One region of the Rhizobium sp. R339 genome, then DNA from elsewhere that is predicted to be linked to it. Evidence: predicted binding sites of a transcription regulator. Region 1 holds the regulator's gene; the other holds the start of a gene.
The links. Region 1 encodes LexA, which represses DNA repair genes until DNA is damaged. Its sites were predicted from a motif close to TGTTCNNNNTGTGTTCNG; they were not measured.

Region 1 (5,789 bases):
TCAAAATAAGCTTCCAGCCCTTCCGGCGTCATCAGGTTGATCTTTGCATTCGACGCCGCGATCTTCACGCCGAAGCCGGTTTTCTCGATCGCCGATTGTCCCGCGGCAAGGCCGACGAAAGTTCCGAATGCCGCAGCGTCCGGCGCGCTAAGCGCCACCTCGGCAATGCCTGTGACGCCATTTGCATGCGCCTCCAGCGCGCCGCGATCTGCCGGGAGCGGACTGATACGCTCGACACTGAAGAGGAAGAAGTCAGGTGCGCGCAGGTCAGCGGCAAAGGCGAGCTTGAAGCCGGCGATGCTTTCAGATCCATCCGGCATCGTCATCGGCCGGCTGAACTGCAGCATTTCACCGGCGCTCGATGCCTTGCCAACGAAGTTATGATGATCTCGGCCAGCATCCGCAGTGCCGAAAGCCACCGCCGAAAGCCCCTCATCGCCGCAGCGGAAGCGGAAAGCTTGGTTGCGGGCGATAAACACATTGCCCTTCCGCGCCGATGCCTCGCTCTCCTCGACGCTCGCTACCCCGAGCGGCTCCAGATAGGTCTTGTCGGCAAAGAAGACGCAGGCATTCTCCGTCCCGAAGGGATGGCGCGCATCGGCGGCGACGGTGAAGCCGAGCTTGCCGAGCCTCTCTCGCGCCAGATCGATATTGACGACGGGCAGCACCAAGTGATCCAGCGGATGCGGGTTGGCGGAATGCCTGTTCATGATATCCCCTCCCGAAACAGCTAGAGATGTGCGCCAGTGCTCATCTCAATTCAAGGCCTGCCCGGCGATCCGGCGAATGAAAATAAAAATCTCAACGAGTTGGAGCCAAGTTTTACGGAAATTTAGCTACTTGCGGAACACATATGGAACATATAGTGTCTGTTCTGGATTTGTTTCAATCACGGGGTCTGACGTCGATGCTCACGCGCAAACAACAGGAGCTTCTCCTTTTCATTCATGAGCGCATGAAGGAATCCGGCGTTCCGCCGTCTTTCGACGAGATGAAGGATGCCCTGGATCTGGCTTCCAAGTCCGGCATTCACCGGCTGATCACGGCGCTCGAGGAGCGCGGCTTCATTCGCCGCCTACCGAATCGCGCTCGCGCCCTTGAGGTCATCAAGCTTCCGGAAGCCTACAGCCCCAGCATCCAGCCCCGGCGCGGCTTTTCGCCGAGCGTCATCGAAGGCAGCCTCGGCAAGCCCCAGCCTGTGGCCGCGCCCGCTCCAGCAAAGCCCGTTGCCGATAACGGCAACTCGGTTTCGGTGCCGGTCATGGGCCGCATCGCCGCCGGCGTTCCGATCTCGGCGATCCAGAACAACACCCACGACATCGTCGTTCCAGCCGATATGCTCGGCAATGGCGAGCATTATGCGCTCGAGGTCAAAGGCGATTCGATGATCGATGCCGGCATCTTCGACGGCGACACCGTGATCATTCGCAACGGCAGCACCGCCAATCCCGGCGACATTGTCGTCGCGCTCGTCGACGACGAGGAAGCGACGCTGAAGCGTTTCCGCCGCAAGGGCGCATCGATCGCCCTGGAAGCGGCCAACCCGGCTTACGAGACCCGTATCTTCGGGCCTGATCGCGTCAAGGTTCAGGGCAAGCTCGTCGGTCTCATCCGCCGCTATCACTGACATCGATTACGCCGGATTCGGCGAAATTGCCGGTGCGCCAGTCATAGGCGCGATGGCGCGTCCATGGCCTCGACAGCAGGCCGAATGCGGTGACGGTTTGCGGACCGTCATCCGTAAAGCGCAATTCGACGGAACCGCTCTTGCGGAGCGTCTCTCCGGTGAAAAGCATTGCGCCTGAGCGGCAACGGTCGAAGCGCAGCCGCACCGACGTCACGACGATGTTGCCCACATCGCAGGCCGGACCGAGATAGGCGGCATTGTCGATGACGGTCAGGACCTTTCCACTGGCAAGCCGCGATATGCACCAGGCCTTTTTGACGCAGGAAAAGCGGTTTGTTTCGCCGCCCGTTGCGGCGGCCTGCATCGCGGTCCTCACCTCCTCCTGCTGATCTGCGGAAAGCTTGAGGCGCCGATCTTCTCCTTCCGGAATCGCCGGGCCTTCCAGCATCTTCGGAGGATGATGCGTGGGCAGGACCAATGCTCGCTGCCACTGATCGAAGATGAAATCCGAAGGCTTCGGGCGATTGGAAGCCATAGCGGTCGCCTCCACGACCGCGACCAGAGCGCCATCCTCCGAAATCACCAGATCCGGGGCGCGAGGAGCCGGCAGAAGCAGCAAAACAAGCGTCGAGCCGGCAATGACGGCAGCACCGATATGCCGCAACCGGGTGCGTAGCAGGGTCACGAGCAGGAAGCCGGCGACAGCCACTGCAAAGTACCAGCCGGGCAACCGTCCGACCCCGATGTCGCCGCCCCAGCCGGAAACCGTCTTTGCGACCGCGATCACCAGATCGAGGCCGAATCCAACCACCTTCCAGGGCACGGCATCCAGGCCGAAAGGCATGAGCAGCATCGCCAGCAGCCCGGCCGGCATGACGATGAAGGAGATGATCGGCATCGTCGCGAGATTTGCCGGCAGGCCGTAAGCGGTCAGGCGATGAAAATGCTCGATCGAAAACAGCGCGGTCGAAAAGCCGCCGATCAGCGAGGTCAGGAAGACGCCGATGAAGAACCCCGCCACCGGAACGATGGGCCTGATGATCGGCAATTTCAGAAAGGCGTTTTCCCGGACGCGCCGGTCCTTCCACATCTGATACCCGGAAACCAATGCCAATGTCGCAGCAAAGGACATCTGGAAGCTCGGGCCCAACACCTCGGAGGGCGAAATGGCGATAATGACAAGCGCGGACAGCGCGACATTGCGCAGGCTGATCGACGGCCGGTCGAAGAAGACGGCAATCAGCATCACGGCCATCATGATGAAAGCGCGCTCGGCCGAGACGGCGAAACCGGAGATCAGGAAGTAGGCCGTGACGGCAAGGAGCGCGCCGGCGGCGGCGATCTTCTTCGTCGGATAGGCCTGGGCGACGACGGGAAAGAGGCTGAGCAGCATTCGAAAGCCGACGAAGAAGATGCCAGCGGACAAGGCCATATTGAGACCCGATATGGCGATGATATGGGCAAGGCCAGACTGGCGCAGCGCCTCCGTCGTCTCGTTCGAAATGGCGCGCCGTTCGTCCGTCACGAGGGCGGCCGCAAAAGCGCCGGTGTCGCCGGGCAGCACCGATCTTATGCGATCGCCGATGCCGCTGCGCAGCCGGTAGAGCCATTCGAGCAGCGCCTCGGGCACTGATGCCGCGGCCTGCGGGCCTGCCTGCAAGTCGACCTTCTCAGGCGCGCCGTAGAAGAAACCGTTCGCGCCGATGCCGTCAAAATAGGCGCCGAAGGAGAAATCGTTGAGTTCGGGAAGCGCCGGACCTGACGGCGGCGTCAGCCGCGCCCTGCCGGTAATGATGTCGCCGATCTCGAAGGGTGCGCCGGTGCTGCGGGCGATTGCGGTTACACGCTCCGGCGGCCGCTTCAGCGTCGGCGCCTCGGTGGCGGTGACGGCGAGAATGTAGCGCCATCGCCCGCGGTCGTCGCCCTCGCGCCGCTCGACGCGGCCTGTCACCGTCGTCGTCACGGCGGAATCGAGGATCACCGTCGAGGCTCGCCAGGTCTCCAGCTGCGCTGACAGCATGCCGCAGACCACGAAAGCAAGCGCCAGCAGCATTGCCCGCAAAACCACCCTGCTGCTACCGATCACGAGGATCGCGACCGCCAGCGCCAACAGGCAGAGCAGCAATGCAACGACTGGAAAATCCGATGCCGCGAGAAACCAGAAAGCGGCTCCTGCGCCGAGAAAGACCGGCGAGAACAGCAGCAGGCGGCCATGATCAGCCTCCTCGCCCAGCATGCGAAGGCCGGCACGCAGCGCTCGCGCGGCTGCGGCCGGCAGCCGGTGACGCAACGGCGCCGCCGCCTGCGTTCTTGCCGGCCGCGTCACCACGAGCGCCGAAAGACCTGCGGAATCGGCAGGCCGAGCGCCTGCTTCCGGCCGCAATTCGACTGTCTTCAACCCCTGCATGCGTCGCCCAAAATCACCCGCCAAGGCAGCCAGAATGCAGCGTCCTCTCAAATCCCGCAAGGATAATCGATTGAAATATGAGGGAAAATCGCGAGCACCAAAAGACCAGTCGAATCATCGGCTTCCGCTATGCACGCAGTTCATCGCTGCAGTGCCTAAAAGGTGATGCCGCAATGCACAAAATGGCGTCACGGTAACTTGGCATTAGCTTCGCGATCATATAGCTATCGGTGAGGACGCTTAACCCCTATGGCGCTTTTGTGGCGCCACCGACATTTCGGAGGATCAGTATGACGGATCAAAGCGCTACAATAAAAATCGGTGACAAATCAGTCGACCTCGCCGTCAAAAGCGGCACGATCGGCCCGAGCGTCATCGATATCGGTGCTCTCTACAAGAACACTGCCTCCTTCACGTACGATCCGGGTTTCACCTCGACCGCATCCTGTGAATCGAAAATCACCTACATCGATGGCGATGAGGGCGTTCTGCTGCATCGCGGCTATCCGATCGAGCAGCTTGCAGAACACGGCGACTTCCTGGAAGTCTGCTATCTCCTGCTTTACGGCGAACTGCCGACCGCCGCTCAGAAGAAGGATTTCGATTATCGCGTCACGCACCACACGATGGTGCATGAGCAGATGAGCCGCTTCTTCACCGGCTTCCGCCGCGATGCGCATCCGATGGCCGTCATGTGCGGCTGCGTCGGCGCGCTGTCGGCCTTCTATCACGACTCGACCGACATCACCGATCCGCACCAGCGCATGGTCGCCAGCCTGCGCATGATCGCCAAGATGCCGACGCTGGCCGCCATGGCCTACAAGTACCATATCGGCCAGCCCTTCGTTTACCCGAAGAACGACCTCGACTATGCGTCGAACTTCCTGCGCATGTGCTTTGCCGTTCCTTGCGAGGAATATGTGGTCAATCCGGTGCTTTCCCGCGCCATGGACCGCATCTTCATCCTGCATGCCGATCACGAGCAGAACGCTTCGACCTCGACCGTCCGCCTCGCCGGCTCGTCGGGCGCCAACCCGTTCGCCTGCATTGCAGCTGGCATCGCCTGCCTCTGGGGCCCCGCCCACGGCGGCGCCAACGAAGCGGCGCTCAACATGCTGACGGAGATCGGCACGGTCGACCACATTCCTGAATATATTGCCCGCGCCAAAGACAAGAACGATCCGTTCCGCCTGATGGGCTTCGGTCACCGCGTCTATAAGAACTACGATCCGCGCGCCAAGATCATGCAGAAGACGACGCATGAAGTGCTCGGCGAGCTCGGCATCAAGGACGATCCGCTGCTCGAAGTGGCGATGGAGCTGGAGCGCATCGCGCTCACCGACGAATACTTCATCGAGAAGAAGCTCTATCCGAATATCGACTTCTACTCCGGCATCACGCTGAAGGCGCTGGGCTTCCCCACGACCATGTTCACCGTGCTCTTCGCGCTCGCCCGCACCGTCGGCTGGATCGCGCAGTGGAACGAAATGATCGAGGATCCGGAGCAGCGCATCGGCCGCCCGCGCCAGCTCTATGTCGGCGAACCGAAGCGCGATTACATCCCGGTTTCGAAGCGCTGAAGGCTGACCAAGACAAAAGAAAACCCGGTCAGAGATGGCCGGGTTTTTTATTGGCGAGAACGTCGAGCAATATCTGCGCCGCGTGCTCTCCCGGCGGTCTTTCCGTCTGCATCCGCTGCCACATGAGCTCGTAGCCTTCCTTCATCGCCTTGAGCTGATAGGTGTCGGCCGACAG
Region 2 (5,789 bases), on a different contig from region 1:
CCGCAGGGGCCGGTATCGCCCATCTGCCAGAAATTGTCGGAGGTCGGGATGCGGATGATCTTGTCGTCGGAGAAACCGGCGATCTTCTTCCACAGCGCCGCTGCTTCCTCGTCTTCGGAATAGACGGTCACCAGCAGACGATGTTTCGGCAGGTCGAAACCCTCCGTCACGAGCTTCCAGGCAAGCTCGATCGCATTCTCCTTGAAATAGTCGCCAAAGGAGAAATTGCCGAGCATTTCGAAAAAGGTCAGGTGACGCGCGGTATAGCCGACATTGTCGAGGTCGTTATGCTTGCCGCCGGCGCGCACGCATTTCTGCGAGGTCGTCGCTGTGGAATAAGGACGCTTTTCCAGCCCGGTAAAGACGTTCTTGAACTGCACCATGCCGGCATTGGTGAACATCAGCGTCGGGTCGTTGCGCGGCACAAGCGGGCTCGAGGAAACGATCTCGTGGCCGTTCTTCTTGAAATAGTCGAGGAAGGTCGACCGGATATCGTTCACGCCGCTCATTCTATGCCCTTCGATGCTGCCCGAGGCAGGTAAATACAAATCCATCGGCTTTTAACGTTCACCTCCGCCACTGTCCAGCCGACAAACAGAACCGGCCGCATTCTGATCAGAGAATGCGGCCGGTGTGAACTTCAGGCGGACTGACGGAAAAGCTCCGCGCGGAAATTACATTTCCCCAGCGTCATCGCCGTCATTGGCATCCGGCCCGCCATTCTGCAGGAAGCGGTCGGCGATGAGACCGGCATTCTGCCGCAACGACAGCTCGATCTCGCGGGCGAGATCCGGATTGTCGCGCAGGAAGGTCTTGGCGTTTTCGCGGCCCTGGCCGAGACGCTGACTGTTGTAGGAGAACCAGGCACCCGACTTTTCGACGATGCCGGCCTTGACGCCGAGATCGACGAGTTCGCCGGTCTTCGATACGCCTTCGCCATACATGATGTCGAACTCGACCTGCTTGAAGGGAGGCGCCATCTTGTTCTTGACGACCTTGACGCGGGTCTGGTTGCCGATCACCTCTTCGCGCTCCTTGACCGCGCCGATGCGGCGGATGTCGAGGCGCACGGAGGCATAGAATTTCAGCGCATTGCCGCCGGTCGTCGTTTCCGGCGAACCGAACATGACACCGATCTTCATGCGGATCTGGTTGATGAAGATCACCATGCAGTTCGACTTGGAGATCGAAGCGGTCAGCTTGCGCAGCGCCTGGCTCATCAGGCGGGCCTGCAAGCCCGGAAGACTGTCACCCATCTCACCTTCGATTTCGGCGCGCGGCGTCAGCGCGGCGACCGAGTCGACGACCAGAACGTCGACGGCGCCGGAGCGCACCAGCGTATCGGTAATTTCGAGCGCCTGTTCGCCGGTATCGGGCTGCGAGATCAGAAGGTTCTGCAAATCGACGCCAAGCTTGCGGGCATAGACCGGATCGAGAGCGTGTTCGGCGTCGACGAAGGCGCAGATGCCGCCCTTCTTCTGGGCTTCCGCAATGGTCTGCAGCGCAAGCGTCGTCTTACCGGAGCTTTCCGGACCGTAGATTTCGATGATACGGCCCTTCGGCAGGCCGCCAATGCCGAGCGCGATATCGAGGCCGAGCGAGCCCGTCGAAACCGTCTCGATCTCGACGACGTTCTCGTTGGAGCCGAGTTTCATGATCGAGCCCTTGCCGAACGACCGCTCTATCTGTGAGAGTGCCGCTTCAAGCGCCTTGCTTTTGTCCACCGATTTGTCCTCTACCAGCCGCAATGAATTCTGAGACATCCGATCCACCTTTAGGTTATTGAAGCCGCTCAAGCAATGTCGAGTTTGTACCCTATTTGTTCCACTCTCGCAATAGGCGATCAAACAATTGAAAGAAAAAGGTAAAACGGTTCGTGTTCTATATTTGTTTTATCGATGCAAAGCAAAGGCTTAAGCCGCCTGTACCGGCCTTGGCGGAAGCGTGTATCGGCTACCGATTCGCCCGCCCGGCGTCAGGAGAGCCGCGCAGATGAAGAAAAAGATTCTCGTTCTCGGCGGTGCTCATATCGACCGCCGCGGCCGTATTTCCGGTGACACCGCGCCAGGCGCCAGCAATCCCGGCGCCTGGTTCGAGGAGCCTGGCGGCGGCGGCTTCAATGCGGCGCGCAATCTTGCTAGGCTCGGTTTTCACGTGACGATGATCTCGCCGCGCGGCGGCGATGCCATTGGCGAGATGGTGGGCGAAGCCGCCGACTACGCCGGCATCGACGACCGACCCTTCGTCTTCCTCGACCGCAAGACGCCGAGCTACACCGCGATCATCGAGAAGGACGGCAATCTCGTCATCGCCCTTGCCGACATGGATCTCTACCGCTTCTTCGTGCCGCGGCGCCTTTCGATCCGCTGGGTGCGGGATGCCTTCGCCGCCCATGATTTGATCCTTTTCGATGCCAATCTGCCGGAAGAGACGATCGCGGCCATCGTCGCAAAGGCGCATTCGCTCGCGAAGCCTGTCGCCGCGATCGCGATTTCGCCGGCCAAGGTCGTGAAGCTGAGGTCCTGCGTCGGGGATATCGACTATCTATTCCTGAACGAGGCGGAAGCAGCGGTCCTTGCCGGCAGGCAGCCGGAGGACGCGGAAGACTGGCCGCCGCTCCTGAACGAGATCGGCGTAAGGAACGCCGTCATCACCCGTGGCCGGCGGGAACTCGTGGCGCTTGGCCCGGGCCGCGCCGTGACGCTTCAGCCGCCGGTTGCCGAGACCGTCGCCGATGTCACCGGCGCCGGCGATTCCCTCGCCGCCGGCACGCTCGCCGCCTTGATATCAGGCCTGCCGCTCGAGGAAGCCATCCGCCACGGCACCGCAGCGGCGGTGCTGACCGTCCAGTCGCGGCACGCGGTCAACGAAAATCTGACGCCGGACCTGCTGAATGAGGCGCTTGCTCTTGTTCCCAAGGTCAGAATTCTGCATTGAAGCGGCCAAACAAAATAGCTTGAGCACGATGCCGCCCGAAAACCGCCGGCACCTTTCGGCATCATGCTCTATCGATCACAGGACAAGATCATGACCAAGCCCATCTCCCCTCTTCTGCCGATCGCCTATTCGAAGGAAGTCGCCAGCGCCAAGCAGCGCGGCGTCCCGATCGTGGCGCTGGAATCGACGATCATCACCCACGGCATGCCCTATCCCGGCAATATTGAGATGGCCCGCAGCGTCGAGACGATCATCCGCGAACAGGGCGCCGTGCCGGCAACGATCGCCGTCATCCATGGCACGCTGCATATCGGTCTAGAGTCCGCCGAACTGGAGCAGCTTGCCAAGGCGACGGAGGTGATGAAGGTGTCGCGCGCCGATCTCGCCTTCGCGATCGCCGAGCGGCGAACCGGCGCCACCACGGTTGCGGCGACGATGATCGCGGCCTCCCGCGCCGGGATCCGTGTCTTTGCGACGGGCGGCATCGGCGGCGTGCATCGCGGCGCTGAGGAAAGCTTCGATATCTCCGCCGATCTCGAGGAACTGGCGCGTACCGGCGTCATCGTCGTCTGCGCCGGCGCCAAGGCGATCCTCGACATTCCGAAGACGCTGGAAGTGCTGGAAACCCGCGGTGTGCCCGTCGTCACCTATGAAAGCGAGGAATTCCCCGCCTTCTGGTCGCGTTCCTCGGGTCTTCGCAGCCCGCTGTCGCTGAACAGCCCGGCCGCAATCGCCAATTTCCAGACCACGCGCGAACAGCTCGGCATCGACGGCGGCATGCTCATCGCCAATCCGGTGCCTGAAGCCGACGAGATCCCGCGCGAGGAGATGGAGATCTATATCGAACGCGCACTCGATAGCGCCGAGCGTGACGAAATTACCGGCAAGGCGGTGACGCCCTATCTGCTCTCGACGATTTTCGACCTGACGGACGGCCAGAGTCTGAAGACGAATATTGCGCTTGTTGAAAACAATGCGCGGCTGGCGGCAGAGATTGCCGTGGCGTTGGGTGAGTAATTTTTGAGAGGCAGGCAGGTCCCGCCCTGGCTTTAGCGGATTGCCGTGGGTCACCCCCCTCTGCCCTGCCGGGCATCTCCCCCACAAGTGGGGAGATCGACAAGAGGCGTGCCCCTCCCGCCTCTCTACTGTTTCGCCGGATTGCAACGCTTATTGCTGGGGAACGCCGGTGCGCCCAGCCAATCTCCCCACCTGTGGGGGAGATGTCCGGCAGGACAGAGGGGGGTGCCACGTCGAACGCCCTATCCGGAAACCACGAAGCCGTAACCGCTAGCTATCCAGCGTCTCCTTCACCACCACAGCCAGTTGCTTCAGCGAGAACGGCTTCGGCAGGAAGCCGAATTTCGCGTCCGGCGGCAGGTTGCGGGCAAAGGCGTCCTCGGCATAGCCGGAGACGAAGATGAATTTCAGGTCGGGATAGTTCTTGCGCAGCTCGCGCAACAGCGTCGGGCCGTCCATTTCAGGCATGACGACGTCGGAAACGACGATGTCGACCTTTCCTTCGAGCTCTTCCATGATGCTCAGCGCCTCGACGCCGGAGCCTGCCTCGTGCACGGTATAGCCCCGTGTTTCCAGCATGCGTTTACCGCCGCGGCGCACCGCCTCCTCGTCCTCGACGAGAAGAACGACGGCCGAGCCGGTCAGGTCCTCGGGCTGCTGCGGCGATGCGGGCGGCGGTGGCACTTCCGTCCCGGCAATGGCGCCGTCGATCGCGCCCGCCTCTGCCGCAACCGCCGGCTCCGGAATGTGGCGCGGCAGGAAGACGCGGAAGGTGGTGCCCTTGCCGACTTCGGACTCCGGCTGGATGTATCCGCCCGACTGCTTGACGATGCCATAGACCATGGCGAGGCCGAGACCGGTGCCCTTGCCGACATCCTTGGTGGTGAAGAAAGGCTCGAAGATCTTGTCCATGATCTCTGGCGCGATCCCGGTGCCGTTATCGGCAACCTCGACCAGCACCATGTCCTCGGCCGGCATATAGGAATAGTTGAAGGCGGCGACGTCGGCGGCCGTCAAATTGCGGGTGCGCAGCGTCAGCGTGCCGCCATCGGGCATGGCGTCGCGCGCATTGACGCAAAGATTGATCAGCACCTGCTCGAACTGCGAGAGATCCGTTTTGACGGGCCAGAGATCGCGGCCATATTGGACGTCGAGCTTGACGTTGGTGCCGGAAAGCAGCCGATCGACCAGCATGCGCAGGTCGCCGACGACATCGGTCAGGTTCAGCACCGAGGGCCGCATCGTCTGTTTGCGCGAGAAGGCGAGCAACTGGCGCACCAGCACCGCGGCGCGGTTGGCGTTGCGCTTGATCTCCATCAGGTCGGCAAAGCTCGCGTCGGAGGGCCGCGCCTGCAGCAGCAGATGGTCGGAGGAAAGCAGGATCGCCGTCAGCACGTTGTTGAAATCGTGCGCGATACCGCCGGCGAGCGTTCCCACAGCATTCATCTTCTGGGTCTGCGCCATCTGCGCTTCCAGCGCCTTCTGCTCGGTCACTTCAACGGCATAGACAATCGCCGCTTCCTCGGGCGCCTCGTCGCTCTGATCGATGACGGCATTGACGTAGAAGCGGAAGTAGCGCGCCTCGTCGGTCGGCGTGCGGGTGTCGAGCGGCGCGATGTCGCCCTGCCGGTCTTTGGCCGCAGCCAGCGCCTCGGCGAGCGTCGGTCGGTCGCTTTCCTGCACGATGGTTTCGAGCCGCGGCTTCTTTTCGAGATCGTCGCGCGAGACGACGCCGGAAAACAGCTTCAGGAACGGCGCATTGGTGCGCAGGATGCGCCCTTCGCCATCGACCGAAGCGATCGCCATCGGCGTGTTGTTGAAGAAGCGGGTGAAGC

Region 2: the regulator LexA is predicted to act here: its motif matches at 1,878-1,895, upstream of recA (recombinase RecA).

Annotation. Positions count from the first base shown of each region.
Region 1 covers NZ_LOKV01000003.1:154,834-160,622, forward strand. Annotated here, with positions in the region: gene ATY76_RS07420 (VOC family protein) at 1-710, opposite strand, end outside; gene lexA (transcriptional repressor LexA) at 908-1,627, shown strand; gene ATY76_RS07430 (ComEC/Rec2 family competence protein) at 1,608-4,034, opposite strand; gene gltA (citrate synthase) at 4,325-5,614, shown strand; gene lpxB (lipid-A-disaccharide synthase) at 5,643-5,789, opposite strand, start outside.
Region 2 covers NZ_LOKV01000004.1:38,986-44,774, reverse strand. Annotated here, with positions in the region: gene alaS (alanine--tRNA ligase) at 1-509, opposite strand, end outside; gene recA (recombinase RecA) at 675-1,763, opposite strand; gene ATY76_RS07945 (carbohydrate kinase family protein) at 1,993-2,937, shown strand; gene ATY76_RS07940 (pseudouridine-5'-phosphate glycosidase) at 3,028-3,954, shown strand; gene ATY76_RS07930 (PAS domain-containing sensor histidine kinase) at 4,225-5,789, opposite strand, start outside.